2 linked regions of the Planctomyces sp. SH-PL14 genome follow. The protein of the gene in region 2 binds, or shares a complex with, the protein of the main gene of each other region. Links are inferred from orthologs where the notes say so. Each region holds a gene or a part of one and is shown on either strand. Other genes may lie near its edges. The genes, in order: VT03_RS00555 and uvrB.

Region 1 (11,796 bases), 1.9 Mb from region 2 along the record:
AGGAGTGCGTATCCAGGCGCGGACAACGTGTCGTATGCCCCCCCACCAACCCGCGGGGATTGCGAAGCCAGCGGTGTGTTTTGAGGGAGTCCTCAACGCCGGTCCCACAAAGGGGACATCCATTGCTTACCACGGTTCCTCATGGAAGTGCCTCCGGCGGCAAGGGGGCGTGGCCCCCTTGACCCCCGGCTGCCGTGGCACGATGGGTTTGAGGTAGCATCGCCGTGCCGGCGAGGACGTGGTCCGAGTAGATGCGCAACCGACCGGTCGCGCAACAAAAAAGGGGCGTCCCTCGCGGAACGCCCCTTCGTAAACTCACGCACCAACCAGCTCACGCCGTCCGCGGAGCGACCTTGTCCGGGTTGATCCCCAGGTCCTTGAGGGCCTGCGGCAGCTGCCCCTTGTCGAACGCTCCCTGACGGGCCAGGGCCTCGAGCGTCGCGTAGGCGGTGCACTCGGCATCGATCTCAAAGTGCCGCCGGAGAGCCGGCCGCGTATCGCTCCGGCCGAAACCATCGGTCCCGAGGACGACATAATCGCCCGGGATCCACTGCCGCACCTGGTCCGGAACGGCCCGGACATTGTCACTCGCGGCGATGAACGGCCCCTTGGCGTCCGCCAGCACCGCCTCGAGATAGCCCTTCTTCGGCGTGTCGGCCGGGTGGAGGCGGTTCCAGCGAGAGGCTTCCATCGCGTCGCGGCAGAGTTCGTTGTAGCTCGTGACGCTCCAGACATCGGCCCCAACGCCATACTTCTCCTTGAGGATCTGCTGGGCCTTCAGGACACCGTTCAGGATCGTGCCGCTGCCGAAGAGCTGCGGGCGGACCTTCTGCTCCCTGCCGCTGTCAGTCGAGCGGAACTTGTAGATCCCCTTGAGGATCCCTTCCATCACCCCTTCGGGCATGGACGGCATCTCGTACTGCTCGTTGTAGATCGAGAGGTAGTAGAAGATGTCCTGATTCTCGACGTACATCCGACGCAGGCCGTCCTGGAGGATGACCGCCAGTTCGTAGGCGTAGGCCGGGTCGTAGGCAATCAGGTTCGGAACGGTCGAGGCAATCAGCTGGCTGTGCCCGTCCTCATGCTGAAGCCCCTCCCCATTGAGGGTCGTGCGGCCCGAGGTTCCTCCCATGAGGAATCCCTTGCAACGGGAGTCAGCCGCCAACCAGATCAAATCGCCGACCCGCTGGAACCCGAACATCGAATAGTAGGTGTAGAACGGGATCATCTGAATGCCGAGGTTGGCATACGCGGTCCCGGCCGCCACGAAGGAGCCCATCGCGCCGGCCTCGTTGATCCCCTCCTCGAGGATCTGGCCGTCGGTTGTCTCCTTGTAATACATCATGTTCGGGGAGCCGTCTGCGAGCTGCTTGTCGACCGGCTCGTACAGCTGCCCCTTGCTGGAATAGATCCCGACGGCGGCGAACATCCCTTCGAAACCGAAGGTCCGGGCCTCGTCCGGGATGATCGGGACGATCCGCTCTCCGATCGCCTTGTTCTTCATCAAGGCTTGCAGGATCGCTCCGAAGGCCTGAGTCGTGGAGGCCATCGCCCCTTCGGACTTCAGCTGCCGGGCGTAAACTTTGTCGTCGATCGCCGGGATCGAGAGTTTGTCCGTTGTCGGGTTCCGCGCCGGAATACTGCCGCCGAGTTGCTCGCGGCGAGCCTTCAGATACGCCATTTCTGCGCTGTCTTCGGCCGGCTTGTAGTAAGGAACCTTCTCCAGATCCGCGTCTTCGACCGGGATCCCGAAGCGGTCCCGTACGTAGCGGATTGCGGCTTCGTGCTTTTTGAACTTCTTATGGTTGTGGGCGATATTCCGCCCTTCTGCCTCCTCGCCAAGACCATATCCCTTGATCGTCTTGGCCAGGATGACCGTCGGGGCCCCCTTGTGGTCGGTGGCGTGCTTGAAGGCCGCGTAGACCTTCTCAACGTCATGACCGCCGCGGCGCATCTTCGTGAGCTGTTCGTCGCTGAGGTGATCGGTCAGCGCCTGCAGCTCCGGATCGTTGAAGAAGTGCTGGCGGATGTAATCGCCGTTCGAGACCACGTACTTCTGGTACTGGCCGTCGACGATCTCCCCCATCCGCTTGACGAGCTTGCCGTTGTAGTCCTTCGCCAGGATCGGGTCCCAGTCGCTGCCCCAGACAACCTTGATGCAGTTCCAGCCCGCACCCCGGAAGGCTCCTTCGAGTTCCTGGATGATCTTGCCGTTGCCGCGGACCGGACCGTCAAGCCGCTGGAGGTTGCAGTTCACGACCCAAGTCAGGTTGTCGAGCTTTTCCCGGGCCGCCAGCGTGATGGCGCCGAGCGTTTCCGGCTCGTCGACTTCCCCGTCGCCGATGAAGCACCAGACGCGGGACTTGCTGGTGTCGATCAGGCCGCGGTGCTGGAGGTAGCGGAGGAACCGGGCATGGTAGATCGAGCAGATCGGGCCGAGTCCCATCGAGACGGTCGGGAACTGCCAGAAATCTTCCATCAGCCACGGGTGCGGGTAGCTGCAGAGCCCTTCGCCGCGGTTCACTTCCTGACGGAAGTTGTCGAGCTTGGCTTCGCTCAGTCGCCCTTCCATGAAGGCGCGGGAATACATCCCCGGGGACGCGTGCCCCTGGAAGTAAACCATGTCACCCGTGTGATCCGGCGTCCGGGCATGGAAGAAGTGGTTGTAGCCGACTTCGTAGAGCGTCGCGGAGGAGGCGTAGGTGGAGATGTGACCGCCGACGCCGCCAGCGCGGCCGTCATCGGTTTTAAGGTTCGCGCGAATGACCATCGCCATCGCGTTCCAGCGGATGAAGCTCTTGATCCGGCGTTCCATCTCGAGGTTGCCGGGATACCGCGGCTGATCTTCGAGACCGATCGTGTTGATGTACGGGGTCGTCGCCGTGAAGGGGATCATGACCCCGCGGAGGTAGGCCCGCTCACGGAGGTTGACGAGGAGCTGCTGGACGCGGTCCGGTCCGTAACGATGGATGACGTCTTCGAGGGACTCGTACCACTCTTCAAGTTCGAGCGGGTCGATCCCGTGTACGGCGCCGTCGGTCGCGTTCGGATCAGAAGCGGTCGAATCCAACATCTCAAACTCTCTCCAACCGAAGATTTCGCTAACAGTTCGGCGGCCGGGGCCATCGCGCCGGGGCCGTGGCAGGCAGTCGAGCGGTCTCCCCCCCCATCCGATGGAGGCCAGACCAGGCAGTGCAGCGGGGAAAACGGGACCGGACGCCGCCGGCGACTTTCCGGGCTGCCAAACCGGGGAATTGTAGCGAACTGGGGCAAACGCAAAACCCCGTCGCGGGGCGGTCTCAAAACCGGTGCGGTGGACAGCAGAATTCGCCAGTCGCTACCGGAGGCAGTCTCGTTTCCGGGGGGACGCGGGACCGGACCTTATCCATCAATCGGATTCGATGCGTCGGTCGGTAACGGTCTCGACGCGTCAACAAAAATGCCCGTGCCGCAGTCGTCACTGCGGCACGGGCGAGCCCGCATCAGAGGTGGGTGATCGGGGCGCGGACTGGACCGACGCCCCTTCCCCCCCGGGATCTCAGTGCTTCCGGAAGAAGTCGCTGGGGCCCTTGTGCGTGTAGTACGGATAGACGACCGCACCGCCCGGGACCTGCGGCGGCGGGTATTCGAGGTTCTGCGGCGTCTTGTAGCTGTAGGAGTAGCGGTGGGTCGGGTACCAGTCGCCGTCCGGTCCGATGTGGCCGAAGTGACCGTGTCCGCCGGCTCCCGGAGGACAGCCCGGACCACCGGCGTAGCCCTGCGGCGGGCAGCTGCCGTTCGGGCAGTTGCCGTAACCGGCCGGGGCGACGCCCTGGTGGAAGGTGGTGTGTTCGCCGTAGACGTGGTCGGCGGCGTTCTGGACCGGTCCGCCCGGACGGTACGGGTCGTGGTGCTCGAAGCCGGTCGGCTGGATGGCGGCGTTCTGGGCGCGGGTGACGGTCGACGTGCTGCAGCCCGTCATGGCGCTGGCGGCCAGGGCACAGATCGTGACGGACATGGCGGAACGGGTGGTCATGCGGAGCCCCTCCCTTGGGCCTGGTGAAATCATCAAGGACAGGCTGCGGCGTATCCCTGTCCGCGCTGCGGACACTCGCCCCGACATCCGTCGGCAGAGCCTCGCTGATGGTTCAGCGCTCACCATCGTTATCGGCAGGCGCCGGCGTCAAAGTCCGCACAATCCGCAGAAAACGTCTTGACAGCATTGCGGCGACTCTCCGGGGCTCCTGGTGTCCCGCTTCGATTCTGTTGGCTTTTCCTTCGCCCGCCGGAGCCGGGGCCCCCTGAGCGGGTGCGTTCGCTGGATGGTGTTTGGTCAACGAGGGATGGCTCGAACCGCGTCCTGGCCGGCACGGCACTGTTCGCTCACGCCCAACGTGCGACGGCAGTCTGGGGTCAAGGGGGCCACGCCCCCTTGCCGCCGGAGGCACTCCTGTGAGGAACCGTGGTACACAATGGATGTCCCCTTTGTGGTACCAGCCATGAGGACTCCCTCAATCCTCACCGCTCGCTCTGCAATTCCCGCGAGTTGGTGCGGGGACATACGGCACGTGGTCCGCGCTTGGACACTCACTCCTTCAGACATCTCTCGACGAGACGGCGTCCGGCGGGCAAAGGGCCAAGAAAACAACACAGGCCCCTCTGCACTCCCCACCAGGGTGCCCCTGGACCCGGTAAGGGCCGTATTTGGCGACCACCATCCAGCGAAATGCCCCCATGAACGAGTCGACACCAGCCACGCTACGTCTTCGCCACTGATCCAGTATGATGGTTTGTTCACTACTGGCCCAGGAAGGCGAAACGTGTCGATTCTTGATGGACTGACCGCTCCCCAGCGCTCCGCCGTGGAGCACGTCGACGGCCCGCTCCTGGTCGTGGCCGGACCGGGCTCGGGGAAAACACGAGTGGTGACGCGGCGGATCGCGCACATGGTCGAGCGCGGGATCTCGCCCCGGAGCATTCTGGCCATCACCTTCACGAACAAGGCGGCGGCCGAGATGAAGGAGCGGGTGGAGACGCTCCTGCCCGAGTCAAACGTCTGGGTCAGCACCTTCCACAAGTTCTGCGTCCGCACGCTGCGGCAGTACGGGCCGACCGTCGGACTGAGCTCCAACTTCACGATCCTCGATGATCAGGACCAGAAGCGGGCCATGCGGAGCGTGGTCGAGGAACTGGGGATCGACCCCGTCACCTATCCGCCGGACAAGCTCGGTTACCGGATCAGCAACCTCAAGAACGACCTGATCACGGCGGACGAGTACCGGGAAAAGTACCTGAACTCGATCGGCGACCACTGGCAGGCGATCCTCTCCAAGGTCTATCCGGGCTATCAGAAGTACCTCCTGGAGGCGAACAGCGTCGACTTCGACGATCTGCTGCTCCACGTCGCCAAGATGCTGACCGACCACGAGGAGATTCGGTCCCAGCTCGACGCCCGCTATCGCTACATCCTGGTCGACGAGTACCAGGACACGAACGCCGCGCAGTACCGGATCGTCCAGGCTCTTTCGCAGCGGTATCCCAACTTGTGCGCCACCGGGGATCCCGACCAGTCGATCTACGGCTGGCGGGGGGCGCGGATCGCCAACATCCTCCGCTTCGAACGCGACTTTCCGCAGTCCAAAGTGGTCCGGCTGGAGCACAACTTCCGGAGCTCCGCCGCGATCCTCCGCTCGGCCGACAGCCTCATCGCCCACAACTCCCAGCGGAAGGCCAAGAGCCTGATCCCGACGCGGGACGAAGGGACGCCGGTCCAGCTCGTCCTGTACTCGGACGGCAACGGCGAGGCGGACGGGATTGCGAAGCGGATCCACGATGCGGTCGAGTCCGGGGCCCGCAAGTATCAGGACTTCGCCGTCTTCTACCGGGTCAACGCTCTCTCGCGGACGCTGGAGCTGTCGCTGCTCCGGAACCGGATCCCGTTTCAGGTCGCCCAGGGGGTCGCGTTCTACGACCGGGCCGAGATCAAGGACATGATCGGCTACCTGCGGCTGGTCTATAACGCCGCCGACCGGACCGCGTTTCTGCGGGTCGTCAACACGCCGCTCCGGGGCCTGGGAGAGACGTCCCAGAAGCGGCTCATGGCGTGGGCCGAACGCGAAGGGCTCACACCGCTGGAAGCCTGCCGGCGGGCGAAGGAGATTCCGCGGCTCTCGGCCAAAGCCATCGCCGGCTTTCAGTCGTTCGGCCGGATGATGGAGGCCCTGTCGCTCGCTGACTCCGGTTCCGTCGCCGCGCTGATCGAGGCGATCATCGAAAAGACCCGCTTCACCTCCGTCTGGCAGGCGAGCCGGTCCGAGCAGGACCTGAACCGGCTGGCGAACGTTCAGGAACTGGTGACCGCCGCCCGCCAGTACGACGAGCTGATGGGAGAAGACCGCTCGCTCGAGGGGTTCCTCGAAGAGACAGCGCTCGTCAGCGATACCGATTTCCTCGACGACGCTCAGGGACGGGTCACGCTGATGACGCTCCACGCCTCCAAGGGGCTGGAGTTTCCAGAAGTGTTCATCCTCGGTCTTGAAGAAGGGCTCATCCCGCATGACCGGGCGATCCGCGATCCACAGACGCAGGAGCGGCAGACGTCCGGCCACGAGTTCGAGGAAGAGCGGCGGCTGCTGTTTGTCGGGATGACCCGCGCCCGGGAGAAGCTTACGCTGACCCACACCGGGTTCCGGGCCTTTCGCGGCAAGGTCCTGACCTCGATCCCCAGCCCGTTCATCTCGGAGTTCGAGGCGGATCGAATCAACGAAGTCACGTCGCCGTTTGCCAATCTGCAGCGTCAGGTGGAACACCGCGACGAGCTGGAATCGCATCTGGAAGAACACCGCGCCCGCACGCCAGTCGGGAAGCCGCTGGAGTTCGACAAGAAGCCGCTGCTGACGACTGCTGCGGACCTGCTCAACGGCACAAACAAGCCGGCCGAGGTTCCCCGGGGGTTCGCCCTGGGGCAGCAGGTCCGGCATCCGCGGTTCGGCGTCGGCACGGTGACGCAGTCGAGCGGCCTCGGCCGGCATAAGATCGTCAAGGTGACGTTCGCCGACACCCAGCGCGAGGAAACGTTCGTTGTCGGCAAAGCCCCCCTGCAGCCGATCGGAACCTGATGGGCCCCTCTTCGATGACCTCACAGATGATCCCCACCCTGTCCCGCGTCCTGATCCTCGGACTGGCGTTTCTGTCGCTGGCCGGTCGTCCGGCCCGGTCGCAGGAGGAGCCGAAGACCAACCCGTTGGTGGACGCCTCGGAACACCTGCTCTCGCTGCTGAATGCCGACGAGCGGCGGGTCGCCCTGCTGCCGTTCGACGATCCGCGCCGGCTCGACTGGGGATGCGGCGAGCGGCTCTATCGACGGGGGCTCCCGCTGGAGTTCGCCGCCGGGAACCGAGCGATCCGTCACGCCCTGTCGCCCCTCTTGAAATCACTCGCCGTCCTGCCGACGCTGGATCCGGTCCTGGTGGAGCTTGGGGACGAAACCGAGACGAAACCTCTCTCGGCCCACGCCATCTCGGACAACTGCCACCTTACGCTCTTCGGACGCCCCGGCCCGGCGTCCCGCTGGAGTCTGTCGCTCGAGGGGTCGCGGATCTCCTTGAACTTCGTCGTCGACCAGGGGCGGATCGTCTCGTCGACGCCGCAGATGATCGCGTGGCGAGGCGATGATTTCGCGAATGGGATTCCCGGCTGGGATCCCCGCCGCGTCCCCGATGGAATGCGGGAACTCGTCGCCACCTTCTCCACGGCGCAGCGCGAACGGGCCGCCTACCGGGAGTCGCCCGCGGCCGTGATCGCCTCGGAAGGGGAAGCGCAGGTTCCGCTCGCTCCGCCGCTGGGGCTCCGGTATTCCGAGCTCGATCCGGTTCAGCAGGAACTCGCCCGGCGGCCGGTCGTCGACATGTGCCGAATGCTGCCTCAGGAGGTCGCGAACGAGCGGCTGCGGACGATCGCCGAGCGGGGCTGGGACGAGGTCCACTTCGGATGGGCTGGATCGGAGAATCGGAAGGAGCCACACTCGTTCCGGATCCAGGGGCCGACGTTCCTCCTGGAGTGCGTCGCCACGGTTTCCGATGAATTCAGCGGCGATGGAGCGGTCGATACCTGGCAATGTGTCTGGAGAAGCCGGCAGGGGGATTTCGGCCTGCCGCTCGTGGGAGATTCGAACTGATGTCCGGAACGAATGTGGGACGCAGCAGCGCGGGACTGTGGATGGTCGGAGGGGCCGCGCTCCTGATGGTCGGAGCGGTCGCCGCCATCGCGCTCACTCCGCCGTCGGGCGGCGGGAGCGCGGGAACGGTCTCGCAGGAAGCCCCGCCACACGCCACCCCTCCGGGCATGGTGTGGGTCGGCGGCGGCGATTTCCAGATGGGCTCGGAGGAGCCGCAGGACAAGACCAACCCGGACCGCTTGCGTCCCGACGAGTTCCCCCGGCACCGCGTCCAGCTCGGGGGCTTCTGGATGGACGTCACGGAGGTGACGAACGCGGAGTTCGCCGAGTTCGTCGAGATGACCGGCTACAAGACCTTCGCCGAGAAGACGCCGACCCGCGAAGACCTGGCCCGTAGCGGGCTCAATATGAGTCTGGTTCCGGACAAGGCGCTCGTTCCCAACTCGCTGACGTTCAACAGCAAGTTCGACCGCGAGGCGCTCAACCGGGATCTTCCGCAGTGGCAGTATCAGGTGTGGCAGATCACGCCCGGGGCGGACTGGCGGCATCCGGACGGTCCCGGCTCGTCGATCGAGGGCCGCATGAACCACCCGGTTGTCCACGTGAACTGGGAAGACGCCAACGCATACCTCGGGTGGGCGGGCAAGCGGCTGCCGACGGAAGCGGAGTACGAGTACGCGGCCCGCGACGGCGGGAAGGACCTCCTCTATCCGTGGGGGAATGAGCGGGATCCCGGCGGGACCGCGATGTGCAACTACTGGCAGGGAGACTTTCCGCTCGACAACACAAACTCCGACGGGTTCCTGACGACGAGTCCCGTGAAGTCCTTCAAGCCGAACGGTCTGGGGCTGTACGACATCTCCGGAAACGTGTGGGAATGGTGCCACGACTTCTTCCGGGCGGACTATTACTCCGAAAGCCCGCGGAAGAACCCCAGGGGCCCCGAAGACAGCCTCGATCCGGATGAGCCGGGGATCGTCAAGCGGTCCCAGCGGGGCGGGTCGTACCTGTGCAACACGAACAGCTGTACCGGCTACCGGACGACCGCCCGGATGAAGGGGGATTTTCTCACGGGGACGGTCCACACCGGCTTTCGGGGGGTCGTGGACGACGCGGGCTATGAGAAGTTCGTCGCGGCCCAGGCGAAGATCGCGGAGCAGAAGAAGACGAAATAGTCCGTTGAGATCGGACAAGTTGCGGCGAATCTTCCGCGTCCTTGAGCGGTACTCCTCCCGAGTTCATCAAAGGACGGGAGACCGACCATGCTTCGACGGGCCGCGTTGCTGATGCTCTGTCTTTGGAGTGCGCTGGCGTTTGCGGAGGAGCCGGCTGCGGGCAAGGCGAAGGTTGCAGAGAAGCGCTTTGTCGTCCGGCTCCAGGAAGATCTGCCGGAGGCGTTTCTGGAGCGGCTCCGGGTGCCGGTGAATGCGGAGATCCGGCATCCGCTGGAGATGACGTTTCAGGAGCTGTTCCGGGCGATCAATGTGAACTGCGTCCTAGATGGAAACGCGCTCAAGTTCAGCGGGATCACCAAGAATGAGATCCAGCAGCTTTCCCGCCAGAACCAGCCGCTTTACGAGGTAATCGTGAGCATCCTGGAGCGGAAGGACCGGACGCAGACGTATCCGGACATTGCCCTCCTGTGGGATGAGGGGACGAAGACTGTGACGGTGACGACGAACCGGGAAGCGGAGAGGCTCGGGCGCAAGCCGATCGACCTGAAGGCGCTGCGTCCGGCCGAGTGAGACGGTGAAGAGCTGATCCCGCTGGTTCGAACCGCGTCTTGCCGGCGAAGCTTCCATAGCTCAAACCCAACGTGCTACGGCAGCCTGGGGTCAAGGGGGCCACGCCCCCTTGCCGCCGGAGGCACTTCTATGAGGAACCGTGGTAAGCAACGGACGTCCCCTTTGTGGTACCAGCGTTGAGGACTCACCGCCCGCCATGAAGGCGCCGCGGGTTGGTGAGGGGGCATACGACACGGTGACCGCGTTTGGACACGCTCTCCTTCAGACATCTCTCGACGGCCAGGCCTCCGGCGGGCAAGGGGAATTCTTCCCCTTGCATCCCCTGACCAGGGTGCCCCTGGACCCGGTTAAAGCGGGCGACCGACCATTCGTTCGCCGGTCGGACTACTGCTTACGACGGCTGCGCGCCGGGGCCTCCGCAAGGTCCGTGTAAGGCGCCGCCTCGAACGGCACCGGATCCTCCGTCACCCGCGGATCCTTGACCTGATGAAGCACCTCCATCAGCTGCGCCGACATCCGTGCCTTCGCGTCGGCGTAGCTCGGATCGCCCGCCACGTTCTTGATCTGGTACGGATCGCTCTTGAGATCGAACAACTCCTCCGCCGGCCGCTTGGCAAACGCATAGTCGTAGTGCCACATCCACTGCGGATCGTTCCGGTGAGCAATCAACCACGCCTTCGTCGGGCCGGCGTCCATATCGGCAAAGGCGACGCGGGTATTCTGCTCCAGTTCCTCCTGAGACGGCGCGGAGTCGTCAGTCACCGCCAGCGGATCCCCCATCGGCCATCGGTCCGCCGCGAAGTTGCGGACATACAGAAAATCCTTCGTCCGGAGGGCCCGCTGCGGGTACGGCTTGTTCCCCTCCCGGGCGTTGTCCACATGCCGCTCCCGGCCCGTCACCACCCAAGTCCGGGCAGGATCGATCTGGCCGCTTTTGCTTGAGAGCAGAAGCGGCTGGAGGCTGCGACCGCTGAGCCCCGGCGGCATCGGCAGGCCGGCGATGTCGAGGAACGTGGGCGCGAGGTCCATCAGGTTCACGTAGTCGTCGATCACCCGGTCGGGAGTCATGTCCGGCCAGCGGATCGCGAGCGTCACGCCGACGCCGAAGTCGTACAGGTTGCACTTGCCGCCGGGGAAACCGGGAGCGCCGTGGTCGCCGCTGATGACGACGATCGTCCGGCCGAGTTCCCCGGTCTCTTCAAGCCGCTTCAGCAGCAGTCCGACGTAGGAGTCGAAGGCCTGGATCTCTCCGAGGTAGTCGGCGAAGTCTTCGCGGACTTCTGGAACGTCTGGAAGGAACGGGGGCAGTTTTCCCTGGAGGTCGTCCGGCTCGATCCCCCACAGGGCCTTGCCGGAGCCTTTGATCCAGGTCCGGTGGACGGTCGTCGGGCCGCACCAGTACAGCCACGGCTCGCGTCCCTTCCGGTCCTTGAGGAATGCGTCAAAGCTGTCGGTCACCTGCCGCTCGATCGCCGTTCGGGCTTCGGCCAGTGATTTCCCCTCGGAGACCATCTTCGTCGCGTTCTCAGAGAAGTTGTTCGGGAGGTTGCCGCGTTCGTAGGCAAACTTCCCGCCGCCGAAGGGGGCGTCGTTCGGCGTTCCCGGGCTCCAGACTTTCCACGTCTCGCCGATGTGGTAGCCGGCTTCGTGAATCAGCAGGGGGAAGCTCGGAATCGAGGGATCCCATTTGGCTCCCGAGAGGATCGCCGCCCGACCGCAGTTGAAGAAGTACCGGCCGCTGAGAAGGGCGCTGCGGCAGGGGGTGCAGGAGGGGGCGCAGACGAAAGCGTTGCGGAAGAGCGCTCCCTCACGGGCGACGCGGTCGATGTTCGGCGTTTTGACGACCTGGTTCGGCGAGGGCTGTTTCTCGTGCCGGGCGTAGGCGCTGGCGTAGCG
Region 2 (11,718 bases):
GGATGGACCGAGGCCAGGACTCCCAGGTGCGGCATCATGAAGATGCTGTCCTTCGCGAGCTCCGTGATCCCTTCCGGCTCAAAGGCGTCGATCAGCATCATCGCCGTCTGCTCCATCCGGGGAGCATGCGAGAGGACGCCGCCGGAGGCAACGAGCAGGTTGAGCTGCATGTTGTCGACGATCGTCTGGCCGCTCGTCGTCTGCTGGAACGTGTCGCCGACGGTCCGCTGCTGCTGAACCCCTTTGAGCGTCGTCGCGAACGCCTTGTGCTGGATGTAGGCCAGCCGCAGTGCCTCGCGGGAGACCGCCTGCTCGAAGATCAGGGCCTCGAGCGTCTGGGGGATCGTGGTCGGCCGGATCATCTTGTTCTTGACCCGGTTCCGCAGGTCCCGCTCGTCCATCTCCAGATGGACCCAGCGGAGGACGTTCTCCATCCCCGCCTCGGCGCAGACGTTGGAGATCGAGTAGCTCATCCCCAGGTTGGCGCTCACGGTCCGGTTGAAGACCGGCTGGCCATCCTCGCCGCGGAAGACGCTGAAGACGTCGGTCGTCGCCCCGCCGATATCGACGCCGACGCAGTTGATGCCACGGGCCTTCGCGATCTGCTGCAGGATGTCGCCGACGGCCCCGGGGGTCGGCATGATCGGGGCGTCGGCCCACGAGATCAGCTTGTCGTAGCCGGGAGCGTGGGCCATGACGTGTTCGAGGAACAGGTCGTGGATCTTGTCCCGGGCCGGAGCGAGGTTTTCCCGTTCGAGGATCGGCCGGACGTTGTCGACGACCGAGAGCGTGATCGAATCGTCGAACGTCTTCGCCACGAGGGCTGCCGCCTGGTCGTTCCCGGCGAAGATCACCGGGAGCTTGTAGTTGCTGCCGAACCGCGGCCGGGGTTTGGCGGGGCCGATCAGCTCAGCGACCTGCAGGACGTGCTTCGTCGTCCCGCCGTCCGTTCCACCCGCCATCACGACCATGTCGGGCCGAAGGTCGCGGATCCGCTGGATCTGCTCGTGCGGCTTCCGCTTATCGTTCGAAGCGATGATGTCGAGAACAATCGCTCCCGCCCCGAGCGCCGCCCGCTCGGCGCTGGCGGCCGACATCTCGCGGATCACGCCGGTGACGAGGACCTGGAGCCCCCCGCCGGCGCTCGAGGTCGAGATATAGATGTCGCACCCTTCGCGATCGGTCGCGGGGCGGATGATCTGGCCGTCATCGTCGATGAGGCGGCGGCCGGCGAGTTCGCCGACTTCGGTCGCGGCGTTCGTGACGCCCACCGTGACGTCGGCAACCGGCTGTTCGACTGTTGTGGGGGCTTCGCCGCGGTGGGTCTGGCGGTAGTGCCCGTCGACCTTCTCGATGAGGATCGCTTTGGTGGTGGTGCTGCCGCAGTCGGTCGCCAGGATGACTTGGATCTGACTGGGATCGACGGGCATCCGGTCGCTCTCGGTTCGGGGCAGGCCTCAACGGGATGGACGAGCGAGAGATACCACAGTCGCGGCAGTGACACCATTCCGCCCGCGCCGGCACTGATCGGCTTACCTGGCCGCCGCCTCGAAAAGAACGAGAGGATCGATCCAGACCCCTTCGTTGAGGACGTCCCAGTTCTCGCCGTAGTCGACCACGAGCGCGAGTCGCTTCTTCCCGGCCAGGGAGACCGGCGGCACCCGTTGCCGCGTTCCTCCGCCGCGAAGCAGGTCTGATCGATACGCGTCGACCCCGTCGAGCTCGATCCGGAAGCGGGCGCTCCCGGCGGCCCCGACCTGGTCCGGTAGCCCGATCGACGAACGAAACTCGGCGGCCGTCGGAGGAATCTCAAATTCCCAGCGGGTGCGGCCAGTGCCGGCCAATCCCTGGCAGAGGGCCCGCCCGCCGATGACCGCCACAGGGGGCGCCGCAGGGGAGTCGGCTTCCGCGACCTCCGATAGCCCGGGAAGAAACGGTGTCCTCCTGATCGCGACCGGCGGGAACTTCGAAAGGGGCCGGACGCGATCGGTCAGGAATTGAATCTGGACCATCGCGTCTTCGGAGATCGCCAGCTCGTCCGCATCGCGGCGAAACCGCCAGCGGGAATCCGACGGATCGAACTGTGTGCTGTCGACAACAAGGTTCGTCCCGTTCACCAGCTCAACCGTCTCGTGTCGTCTGGGGACCGGTCTCGTCGTCAGCAGCTCCGGACTGAACAGGATGCCGCGATAGCCGGCTTCCGGAATCTTCGTCTCGCCGACGCTCGACCGGAACTGCAACTCGCCACGATTAAGTCCGACGAACTCCCCCCGCAGGATGTCCCGATTGCTCAGGAACACGACGTCATCCGCGGGCTCCGCGTCACGGGGGCGGGTGGGGAATCGAGAGAGGCGCTCCCCTTCAAGGCGGCGGATCGCGCGGACTTCTTCGAGCGGGACCGGAATCTCGACTGATGTGGGCAAGGAGAGCCGGACGTGAAGCACCTCATCCGCCAGCCGTAGGTCTCCGGCGATCAGGACATCGCCTGCGGTCGTCCAGACACATGATGTCCCCTCCGACTCCGGCTTCCGCGGCGGAAATCCGATCGAAAGGACCTGCTGCCGATCAAAGGTCTTCGCTCCGGACGGTCCCTCGATGGCGATCGCCTCATCCGACCAGCGGACGATCCGGCTCGCGGCCACCGGCGCCGGTTCTCCCCGGACTTCGATCTGCAGCTCGCTCGCCGGCAACGGTGAGGCAACCGCAACGAGGCTGGTGAAGACCACTCCGGCAAGGATTCGGCTGAGCGTCTTGAACGGCTGAACCATGGGTTCCGGTCTTCAATCCAACGACACAGCGGGGCAGGGGAATGAGCAACAGAGCGGCGCCGCGAGCGGCTCACATGTTCTTCTTGGGACGGGGAACACGCCCCTTGCTTCCACCGCCGCGTCCACTCCCTTTGCCGCGGCGGCCTCGCTCCCCGCGCTCCCGCGTACCGGAGGTCGCGAAGCCGGGACGATCGACATCCCCCACGGGAATCGACTCGCCTCCCCTGGCCATCTGCTGCTTGAGCTGATGGACGCGGTCCCGGAGCTGCGCGGCCCGTTCGAACTCCAGGTTCTGCGCCGCCGTGAACATCTCCGATTCGAGCTCGGCGAGGTACTCCTGCGTGACGAACTGCCGCTCGTCGGTCGCCCCCGCCGCCTGCTGGACGATCCGGCGGGCTTCGATCTCCTCTTCGATGCCGCGCTTGATCGCCTTCTTGATCGTCTCCGGCGTGATGCCGTGTTCGGCGTTGTAGGCCATCTGAACCTGCCGGCGGCGGTTCGTTTCGTCGATCGCCTCCTGCATGCTGTCGGTGATGACGTCCGCGTACAGGAACACCTCTGCGTTCACGTTTCTGGCAGAGCGGCCGATCGTCTGGATCAGGCTCGTCGCGCTGCGTAGAAAACCTTCCTTGTCGGCGTCGAGGATGCAGACGAGCGACACTTCGGGAAGGTCGAGGCCTTCCCGGAGCAGGTTCACACCGATCACCGCGTCGAACTTCGCTTCCCGCAACTCGCGGAGAACTTCCACGCGCTCGATTGCGTCCAGCTCCGAGTGCAGCCACTCGCAGCGGATCCCTTCTTCTTTGAGATAGCTGACGAGGTCTTCCGAGAGCCGCTTCGTCAGGGCGGTGACGAGCGTCCGCTCGCCGCGGGCGGCGCGGATCCGGATCTGTTCGATGAGGTGGGGGACCTGGCCGCGGGCGGGGTGGATGTGGACCACGGGATCGACGAGTCCGGTCGGCCGGATGATCTGCTCGACGATCTGGCCTTCCGCCTGATCCAGTTCCCAGTCGGCCGGCGTGGCGGAGACGAAGACCGCCTGCCCGCGGCGGGCGTTCCACTCCTCGAACTTGAGCGGACGGTTGTCGAGCGCCATCGGGAGGCGGAACCCATGGTCGACCAGCGTCGTCTTGCGGGCCTGGTCGCCGTTGTACATCGCCCGGACCTGCGGGACCGTGACGTGCGACTCGTCCACGAACAGCAGGAAGTCATCGGGAAAGAAGTCGTACAGCGTCGCCGGCGGCTCGCCAGGGCGGCGTTTGGCCAGGGCCCTCGAGTAGTTTTCGATTCCGGGGCAGTAGCCGATCTCGCGGAGGAGCTCCAGGTCGTGCCGCGCGCGGGCGGAAAGCCGCTGGGCTTCGAGGAGTTTTCCTTCTTTCTGGAACTTGGCGAGCTGCTGGTTCAGTTCCTCCTCGATCTCGCCGACCGCGTCGTCGATCCGGTTCTGGGGGAGAACGAAGTGCTTGGCCGGGTAGATATAGACGTCGTTCTGCGGCTTGGAATTCTCGCCGCTGACGGGGTTCACGATCGAGAGTTTTTCGATCTCGTCTCCCCAGAGTTCGACGCGATACGCAAACTCCTCATAGGCGGGCCAGATCTCGATGACGTCGCCGCGGACGCGGAACTTGCCGCGGCTGAAGTCGATGTCGTTCCGCTCGTATTGGATGTCGATCAGCTGGCGGAGCATCTCATCGCGGTCGATCGATTCCCCCACGCGGAGGGGGATCATCATCTCGATGTAGTCCTTCGGCGAACCGAGGCCGTAGATACAGGAGACGCTGGCGATGACGATCGTGTCGCGGCGGGAGACGAGGGCGCTCGTCGCAAGGAGGCGAAGGCGGTCGATCTCCTCGTTGATCGAGGCGTCCTTCTCGATGTAGATGTCCCGCTGGGGGATGTAGGCTTCGGGCTGGTAGTAGTCGTAGTAGCTGACGAAGTAGGCGACGGCGTTGTTGGGGAAGAACTCTTTGAATTCGCTGTAGAGCTGTGCGGCAAGGGTCTTGTTGTGGGCCAGGACCAGTGCCGGCCGCTGGAGCTGGGCAATGACGTTCGCCATGGTGAACGTCTTGCCGGTGCCGGTGGCGCCGAGGAGGACCTGGGAGCGTTGTCCGGAGCGGAGGTTATGGACGAGGGATTCGATGGCCCTGGGCTGATCGCCGGCGGGGGCGAATTCGGAGTTCAGTTCAAACTGCGGCATGAATCCCATCCAGGGGCGAAAAGTCGAAGCGATATTCTACGCCAAGCGCTGAATGAAAGAAGGCGTAAAGAGTCGCGGGTCAAGGGCGGCCAGCCCTTGCCGCCGGAGGCACTCCTGTGAGGAACCGTGGTACACAACGGGCGTCCCCTTTGTGGTGCCGGCGTTGGGAACTCACCGCTCGCTTTGCAACCGCTGCGGGTTGGTGAGGGGGCATACGGCACGGCGTCCGCGTTTGGACACTCACTCCTTCAGACATCTCTCGACGAGAGGGCCTCCGGCGGGCAAGGGGCATTCTGCCCCCTGCACCCCCTGACCAGGGTGCCCCTGGACCCGGTGGACGAGCCCTCACCGTGTTCTCGCGACATCACCATCGCCCGATATACTTCCCGGTCCAAACAATCCGCACAGGATTCTCCATGGACTCGCAACTGGAAGAACGGTCATTCTCGATCGGCACGCTACGGCTCAACGTGGCCGTCGGTCCCCAAAACGGCCCGCCGCTGATCTTCTTCCACGGCGTCACCCGCCGCTGGCAAACCTTTCTGCCCATGCTCTCCGCCTTCATCCCGCGGTGGCAGGTGTTCGCAGTCGACTTCCCGGGACACGGCAAGTCGGACCGGGCCGAAAGTCCGCACCTCGTCGCCGACTACGTCGAGTGGGGAATGACATTCCTCCGGACACACTTCTCCGGCGAGATCAACCTCTACGGCCACTCGCTCGGCTCCATGGTCGCGGCCGGATGCGCAGCCCGGCTGCGGAACGTCCGGGCCATCATCCTCGAAGACCCGCCGTTCGACGTCATGGGAGAACGGATCGCAACGACGCCGCTGCTAAACTACTTCCGCGAACTTTTGCGGTTTGCCGGGTCCCCCGAGAGCGTCCGCGACGTCTCGCGGAAGCTTGCCGAGGTCCGGATGGGGTCCCCGGGGAGCACCAATACGTTTCGCCTGGGAGACATCCGCGACGGCGTCTCGCTCCGCTTCACGGCGGCGAGCCTCAAGCAGCTCGATCCGCAGGCCCTCGTGGCGGTCGTCGAGCGGAACTGGCTCGAAGGGTACAATCGGGACGAAATCCTGAGCCGCATCGATTGCCCCGCGCTCCTGCTCCAGGGAGACGTGAAGGCGGGCGGAATGCTGCCGGATGCGGACGCCGACGACGTGATCGGGCGGCTCCACGACGGGACGCTGATCCGGCACCCGGGAATCGGCCACGTCATTCACTGGCAGAAGACGCAGGACGTCATCAACGCCGCTCACGGCTTTCTGGAATCCGTTCGTTGACCGCTGACTCACCCCCGCCGCGGATCTACCTCGACAACGCCGCCACGAGTTTTCCAAAACCGCCCGGTGTGGTGGAGGCGGTCACGCGGTATCTCACGGACGAAGGCGTCTCGCTGGGACGGGCGACCACCCGCAGCGGCGAAGAGACCGCCCGTCGAGTCAGCCAGCTCCGGACAAAGCTCGGCCAGTTCTTCGGCGCCGGCCCGGGCGACGAAGTCGTGTTCACGTTCAGCGGAACCGACAGCCTCAACATGGCACTCCACGGCTTCCTGAAGCCGGGCGACCACGTCGTGACGACCGACATCGAGCACAACTCCGTCCTCCGGCCACTCGAATGGCTGCGGCAGCGCGGAATCGCCGTGACGCACGTCCCCTGCGATTCCGCAGGCCGAGTCGCGACGGACGATATACGACAAGCGATCCGTCCCGAGACGCGGCTCCTCGCGGTGTCCCACGCCTCCAACGTAACGGGGACGGTTCAGCCGATCGCCGATTTCGCCGAGCTGGCCCGCAACCACGGAGCCCGGATCCTCGTCGACGCCTGCCAGACCGCCGGGCACATTCCGATTTCGATCCGCGAAGCAGGAATCGACTTCCTCGCCTGCTCCGGCCACAAGGGACTGCGCGGCCCGCTCGGAACCGGCGTCCTCGTCATCGCCCGCGACGCAGTCCCGGACCTCGAAAGTTTCCGGCAGGGGGGCACGGGAAGCCACAGCGACTCCCCGCTCCAGCCCGCCGCCGGCCCCGACAAGTACGAGGCGGGGAATCACAACACCCCGGGACTCCTCGGCCTGGCCGCAGCGCTGGATTGGATCGAACAGGAAGAGCTCGGTGCTCTCCACGAGCGGGAAGCCGCGCAGACGGCGCGCCTTCAGGAGGGACTCCGTTATCTTCCGAACGTACGAGTTCCCGGTCCCGAGCCCGACGAGCGCGTGCCGGTCGTGAGCTTCGTCATCGAGGGGTTCGACTCCCGCGACGTCGCGTCGATCCTCGATGCCGAGTTCGGCATCGAGGTCCGGGCGGGCCTCCACTGCGCCCCGCGCATCCACACCGCCCTCGGCACGCTCCCTTACGGAGGAACAGTCCGCCTCAGCCCCGGACTGGCCACGACCGACGGACAGATCGACGCCGCCCTCGACGCGGTCGCGGAGATCGCAGGCGGCTGAGCTCGCTGGATTGGAGCCGGCACAGCCGCGGCGGCGAGGACGGCGTTCAGACAGTGATCAGAGGCTTCCCGGCTCGCCCGGGAGCACCAGCAGCTCGACCTTCCGGAAATCAATCGGATGGCTCTCCGACTGCAGCGAGATCGTCCCTTCCTTCAGCATCTTCGTCCCCGCCTTCTCGGCAAGTTCCTTGGCATGGGCGTCCCGCTCATCCAGCTGCGCCTGTTCGTACTCCAGCACGGTCTCGCCATCAATGATGTGCTTGATGACCTTGTCCCCATGGACCTCGATCTCCACGGTCACCCACTGTTCGCCGTGATACGTCTTGGACTTCGAACTCGTGCAGTGCGGCAGGAACAGCTTCCCCCCCATCACGACATTCGTCCCCGGGGTGCAGAGGTTCGCCGTCGTCCGCATCCCGCTCCCCGTCCCGCCCAGGAACTGAACTTCGATCGAAGCGGGGAAGTCCTGATCCTTCGCCATCCCCTTCGGATCTTCCCCGTGGAGCATTGCCCCGCTGTTGCGGATCGCCCACCCCGGGCCGCCGGGACACTGGTCGCCGACAAACCGGTACTCCACCCGCAGCCGGTAGTGCGAGAACTTGTCCTTGTAGAACAGGTGCCCGAAGGTCTCGTTGTACTTGTCGTACCCGTCGTAGCGGACCTTGAGCAGCCCGTCCTCCACGCGGAACGTGTCCTTCCAGTTGTCCCCGAACTCGTGATAGCGGATCTTTGGCGTCCAGCCGGTCAGGTCTTTGCCGTTGAAGAGCTGGATCCACTCTTCCTTCTTCGGCTCCTGTCCAAAGGAGACGAGGGACGACGTCATCAGGAGAGCGAAGGCGAACGAGGCGATCAGGCGGCGCGACACGGAAGACCTCAATGGCAACAGGCAGCGTCGTGAGACGGGAATGAACGATCCGGAGGGGCGATTGTGGACCCACGATCCCGGCAACGCAATCACACCGGAAGGCCGCGGCGGACGGAGGCTCCCTTGCGCCAGTGAACCGGGGTCCAGGGGGCCCCCCCTGGTGGGGAGTGCAGAGGGGCAACGCCCCTTTGCACGCCGGAGGCCCGGCCGTCGAGAGATGTCTGAAGGATCACGTATCCAAACGCGGACAACGTGCTGTATGCCCCCTCACCAACCCGCCAGGATTGCAACGCCAGCGGTGTGGTTTGAGGGAGTCCTCAACGCTCGTACCACAAAGCGGAAATCCGTAGTGCCCCACGGTTCCTCATGGAAGCGCCTCCGGCGGCAAGGGGTTGCCCCCTTGACCCCGGCCGCCGTCGTACGTTGGGTTTGAGTGAGCAGAGTCGTGCCGGCAAGGACGGTGCTGTCACGCGCCGGAATCGCACTCACTCCTCAACTGCCCACCTTTCGGCCAACGCACCCACGGGCGGACCTCACAGTGATCGCAGATCCAGAGGCCAGACGTCCACCACCGCGCCGGAACGAATCGCGTAGAGAACCCGGTGTGCCGAATGCCGTACGGAGTCCGCCGAAGGGACCAGTTCGACCTTGTCGCCAATCCGCAGATCATATGACTCCGGCCCCAGGGCCAGCCGGCAGGTCTCGTCATCGACCGCGTCGATCGCCGCATCGGGCAGCTCATGACCCCCGGCAATCCGCCGCACGATCGGACGACGCTCGAAGGATGAGAACACCGCCGCACCGCAGTCGAGAACCGCCCGCTCCAGCTTTCCACGGTGAAGGACAGTCCCGATCAGGCAGAGCGCCGGACGCAGCGACAGGTCCTCCGCCGGCCGATGTGGGTCACCGAACACGTCTCCGCCGATGCGCAGCTCAGTGGGCTCCGGACACCGCGCCGCTTCTCCGATGAGATCCGCACCGGCGACCGAGACGACATCGCACCGCATCCCGTCCTGCGCCATCCGCTCGCGGGTCTCCCCCAGGATCCCCATCGCGCTCCAGACCAGCCTCTCTCTCTCGGCCGCCGGAGTCATTGTGTCGAGGTGCCCGACATCACCGGTCAGTCCGATGACCTCAACATTCGAGAGCCGGCGGATTCCCCGAAGAAGATGCTGAGTGTCCGGTCCGGGCCGCACCCCCAGGTGGTGCCGGCCCAGGTTGACCTCGACGAGCAGTTCCGCGCGAAGCCCCTCGCGGTGGCAGATCGAGTCGATCTGCTCGGCATGAACGTAGTGGTCGACCGTCGCTACCAGACGGACTCGCCGCGCCAGCCGGGCGTACCGCTCCAGCTTGTCCGGACCGACGATCGGCCGCGTCACAACGAGATCGGTTTCCCCAGCCTCGGCGAGACGTTCAGCCTTCGACAGCGAGGGGAGGGCAGCGCCACTTAAACCGAACGGGGCCAGATAGCGGATCAGTGACGCCGAGAGCAGCCCGCCGGCGTCACAGCGCCACCGCTTTTCACACGCCTTCAGCCGCTCGCCAATCCGCGCCGCATTCTGCTCGAGGATGTCCAGATCGACACAGAGCGCCGGCGTTTCGAGCGTACTCGAGTGCCTGCCGATCATCGACCGGTCATCCCTCGGCGGATCAGTGGTGGCCGCCATCCTTGAGGGCGATCTTGCGGCGGGCGCTTTCCTGGGCCTGCTGCTTGGCGGCGTATTCTTCGTCCGTTCCGACCGGCATCTGCTGCGTGGCCGCCAGCTCGGCGCGGGCCTTGGTGGCGTCGATCTGCGAAGCGGGGACGGCGACGTTCGTCAGCAGGGTGACGATGTGCCCCTTGATCTGAAGGAACCCGCCTTCGATGAAGTACCGCTCGACGCCGCTCCCCGTATCAAAGTGGAGCTCGCCGGTGCCAAGCCGACCGACCGCGGGGGCCCGCCCCGGCAGGACGCCGATCTGTCCGTCGAACAGCGGGAACTGCAGCGACCGGACGTTCTGGTCGATGAGCGTGGTTTCCGGGGTAACGACGACGAGTCGCAGTTCGGTGGCAGCAATCATGTTACAGCGAAGATTCCGATGAGACGCTGGACGGACGTTCGACAACTGTACCGCAGACGAGGGGGAGCGTCACGGATCGGGGGCGAATTCTCACGTCCGGGGTGCCGGCGGTCCGCCCCGCCTCCGGCAGAAGCCCCTTCGACGGAGGTCGCCGGCACGCGGTATAGTGCCGCCGGACCAGGGCAAAAGTGAGTCGCGGGAGGGGGTCAGTGATGCAAAAGGTGTTTCTGTGTCTCGTTGGGGCAGCGGTCCTGCTGGGTCTCGCGCAGACGGCCACGGCCGATGAGCGGGTCTCGGTCCTGTTCGTCGGGGACATCATGCTCGACGGCGGACCGGGGCATCTCGTCGCCTGCGGCAAGGACCCATTCGAGCACTGCGCGGCCCTCCTGGACGATGCCGATTTCACGATCGGTAACCTCGAATGCGTCCTCGGGAGCAAGGGGAAGCAGCTCCTCAAGTCCTACACCTTCCGGGCCGCCCCCGGCTCCGAGACCTCCCTGAAGCGGTACTTCTCCGCCCTGAGTCTGGCGAACAATCATACGGCAGACTTCGGCTCGGACGGCTTCGCCGAGTCGCTGCGGCTGCTCAAGGAAGCCGAGATTCCCCACTTCGGCGGCGGGAGCACGCTCGAAGAAGCCCGCAAGCCCCTGATCCTGGAGAAGGACGGCGTTCGGATCGCGCTCCTTGGCTACAACGGGTTCCGGGCCAAGGAGTACGCGGCCACCGAAACCGCCGCCGGCTCCGCTCCCCTTTATGCGGAGATGGCCGTCGCGGATGTCCGCCGGGTTCGGGAATCGAAGGCGGCCGACGTCATTATTCCGTTCCTGCACTGGGGAGACGAGATGATCGCCATGCCGGACGCGGACCAGCGGGGGCTGGCCCGGGAGCTGATCGACGCCGGGGCCTCGGCGGTGATCGGGTCGCATCCGCACGTCGTCCAGACGGTCGACGTCTACCGCGGCCGGCCGATCGTCTACAGCCTTGGGAACTTCGTGTTCGACTACTTCCCGGAAGACCCCGAGGAGTGGACCGGGTGGGCGGTCCGGCTGACGTTCTCCAAGGGGGACAGCACGCCCGTCGATCTGGAGACCTTCGCCGTGACGCTGGACTCGGCCGGAATCCCGCGGCCCGTCGACACCGCATCCGACGGCCCGACGATCCCGGTTCCTCCCGGCTCCTCGCCCGGCGCCGGCCCGGCAGCTCCCGCGGCGGTCTCGACCCCGGCCGCCTCGACGATTCCCAGAGGATCTGCGGCGACGCCCCCTGGAAAATCCGGGGATTGAACCGCGCCGGTGGTGACGGTGTCCGGTACCCGGCCTAAAGTTCACCCCCGCTTCGTCCCCGCCCCTGCCTGCCGGCTGCCGGGCCGATCCGGCGATCTC

What was found.
Region 1: the proteins of uvrB (region 2) and VT03_RS00555 are in contact, whole or in part, in a crystal structure (PDB 7EGT), measured with the Thermus thermophilus proteins. The link is inferred for Planctomyces sp. SH-PL14 from one-to-one orthologs. Residues at the interface, in WP_096411307.1 of Thermus thermophilus: Glu23, Leu25, Arg26, Asp27, Gly28, Glu29, Arg30, Phe31, Arg55, Glu326, Asp327, Phe328, Glu379, Ser382, Gln383, His398, Gly400, Arg401; in WP_096412145.1 of Thermus thermophilus: His654, Arg656, Phe657, Gln666, Asp668, Glu669, Lys680, Arg681, Leu682, Ser683, Lys685, Tyr686, Ala687.

What each region holds. Positions count from the first base shown.
Region 1 is NZ_CP011270.1:136,590-148,385, forward strand. Bases 4,480-7,448 are described here. They hold VT03_RS00555 (ATP-dependent helicase), read left to right. Parts: upstream 4,480-4,799; coding sequence 4,800-7,097; downstream 7,098-7,448. Other genes in these bases: VT03_RS00560 (DUF3500 domain-containing protein), read left to right, coding at 7,124-7,448. Also shown: aceE (pyruvate dehydrogenase (acetyl-transferring), homodimeric type), read right to left, coding at 332-3,073; VT03_RS00550 (hypothetical protein), read right to left, coding at 3,539-4,015; more of VT03_RS00560, read left to right, coding at 7,449-8,155; VT03_RS00565 (formylglycine-generating enzyme family protein), read left to right, coding at 8,155-9,330; VT03_RS00570 (hypothetical protein), read left to right, coding at 9,418-9,900; VT03_RS00575 (sulfatase), read right to left, coding at 10,285-11,796. UniProt on the Escherichia coli protein: A helicase with DNA-dependent ATPase activity. Unwinds DNA duplexes with 3'-5' polarity. Translocates on single-stranded DNA with 3'-5' polarity. Initiates unwinding more efficiently from a nicked substrate than double-stranded DNA.
Region 2 is NZ_CP011270.1:2,072,973-2,084,690, forward strand. The notes cover bases 2,403-5,293. They hold uvrB (excinuclease ABC subunit UvrB), read right to left. Parts: upstream 4,966-5,293; coding sequence 2,839-4,965; downstream 2,403-2,838. Other genes in these bases: VT03_RS08035 (NPCBM/NEW2 domain-containing protein), read right to left, coding at 2,403-2,768. Also shown: VT03_RS08030 (glutamate mutase L), read right to left, coding at 1-1,430; more of VT03_RS08035, read right to left, coding at 1,533-2,402; VT03_RS08045 (alpha/beta fold hydrolase), read left to right, coding at 5,382-6,245; VT03_RS08050 (aminotransferase class V-fold PLP-dependent enzyme), read left to right, coding at 6,242-7,411; VT03_RS08055 (DUF1080 domain-containing protein), read right to left, coding at 7,469-8,233; VT03_RS08060 (alanine racemase), read right to left, coding at 8,809-9,903; VT03_RS08065 (FoF1 ATP synthase subunit delta/epsilon), read right to left, coding at 9,926-10,336; VT03_RS08070 (CapA family protein), read left to right, coding at 10,549-11,619. UniProt on the Escherichia coli protein: The UvrABC repair system catalyzes the recognition and processing of DNA lesions. A damage recognition complex composed of 2 UvrA and 2 UvrB subunits scans DNA for abnormalities.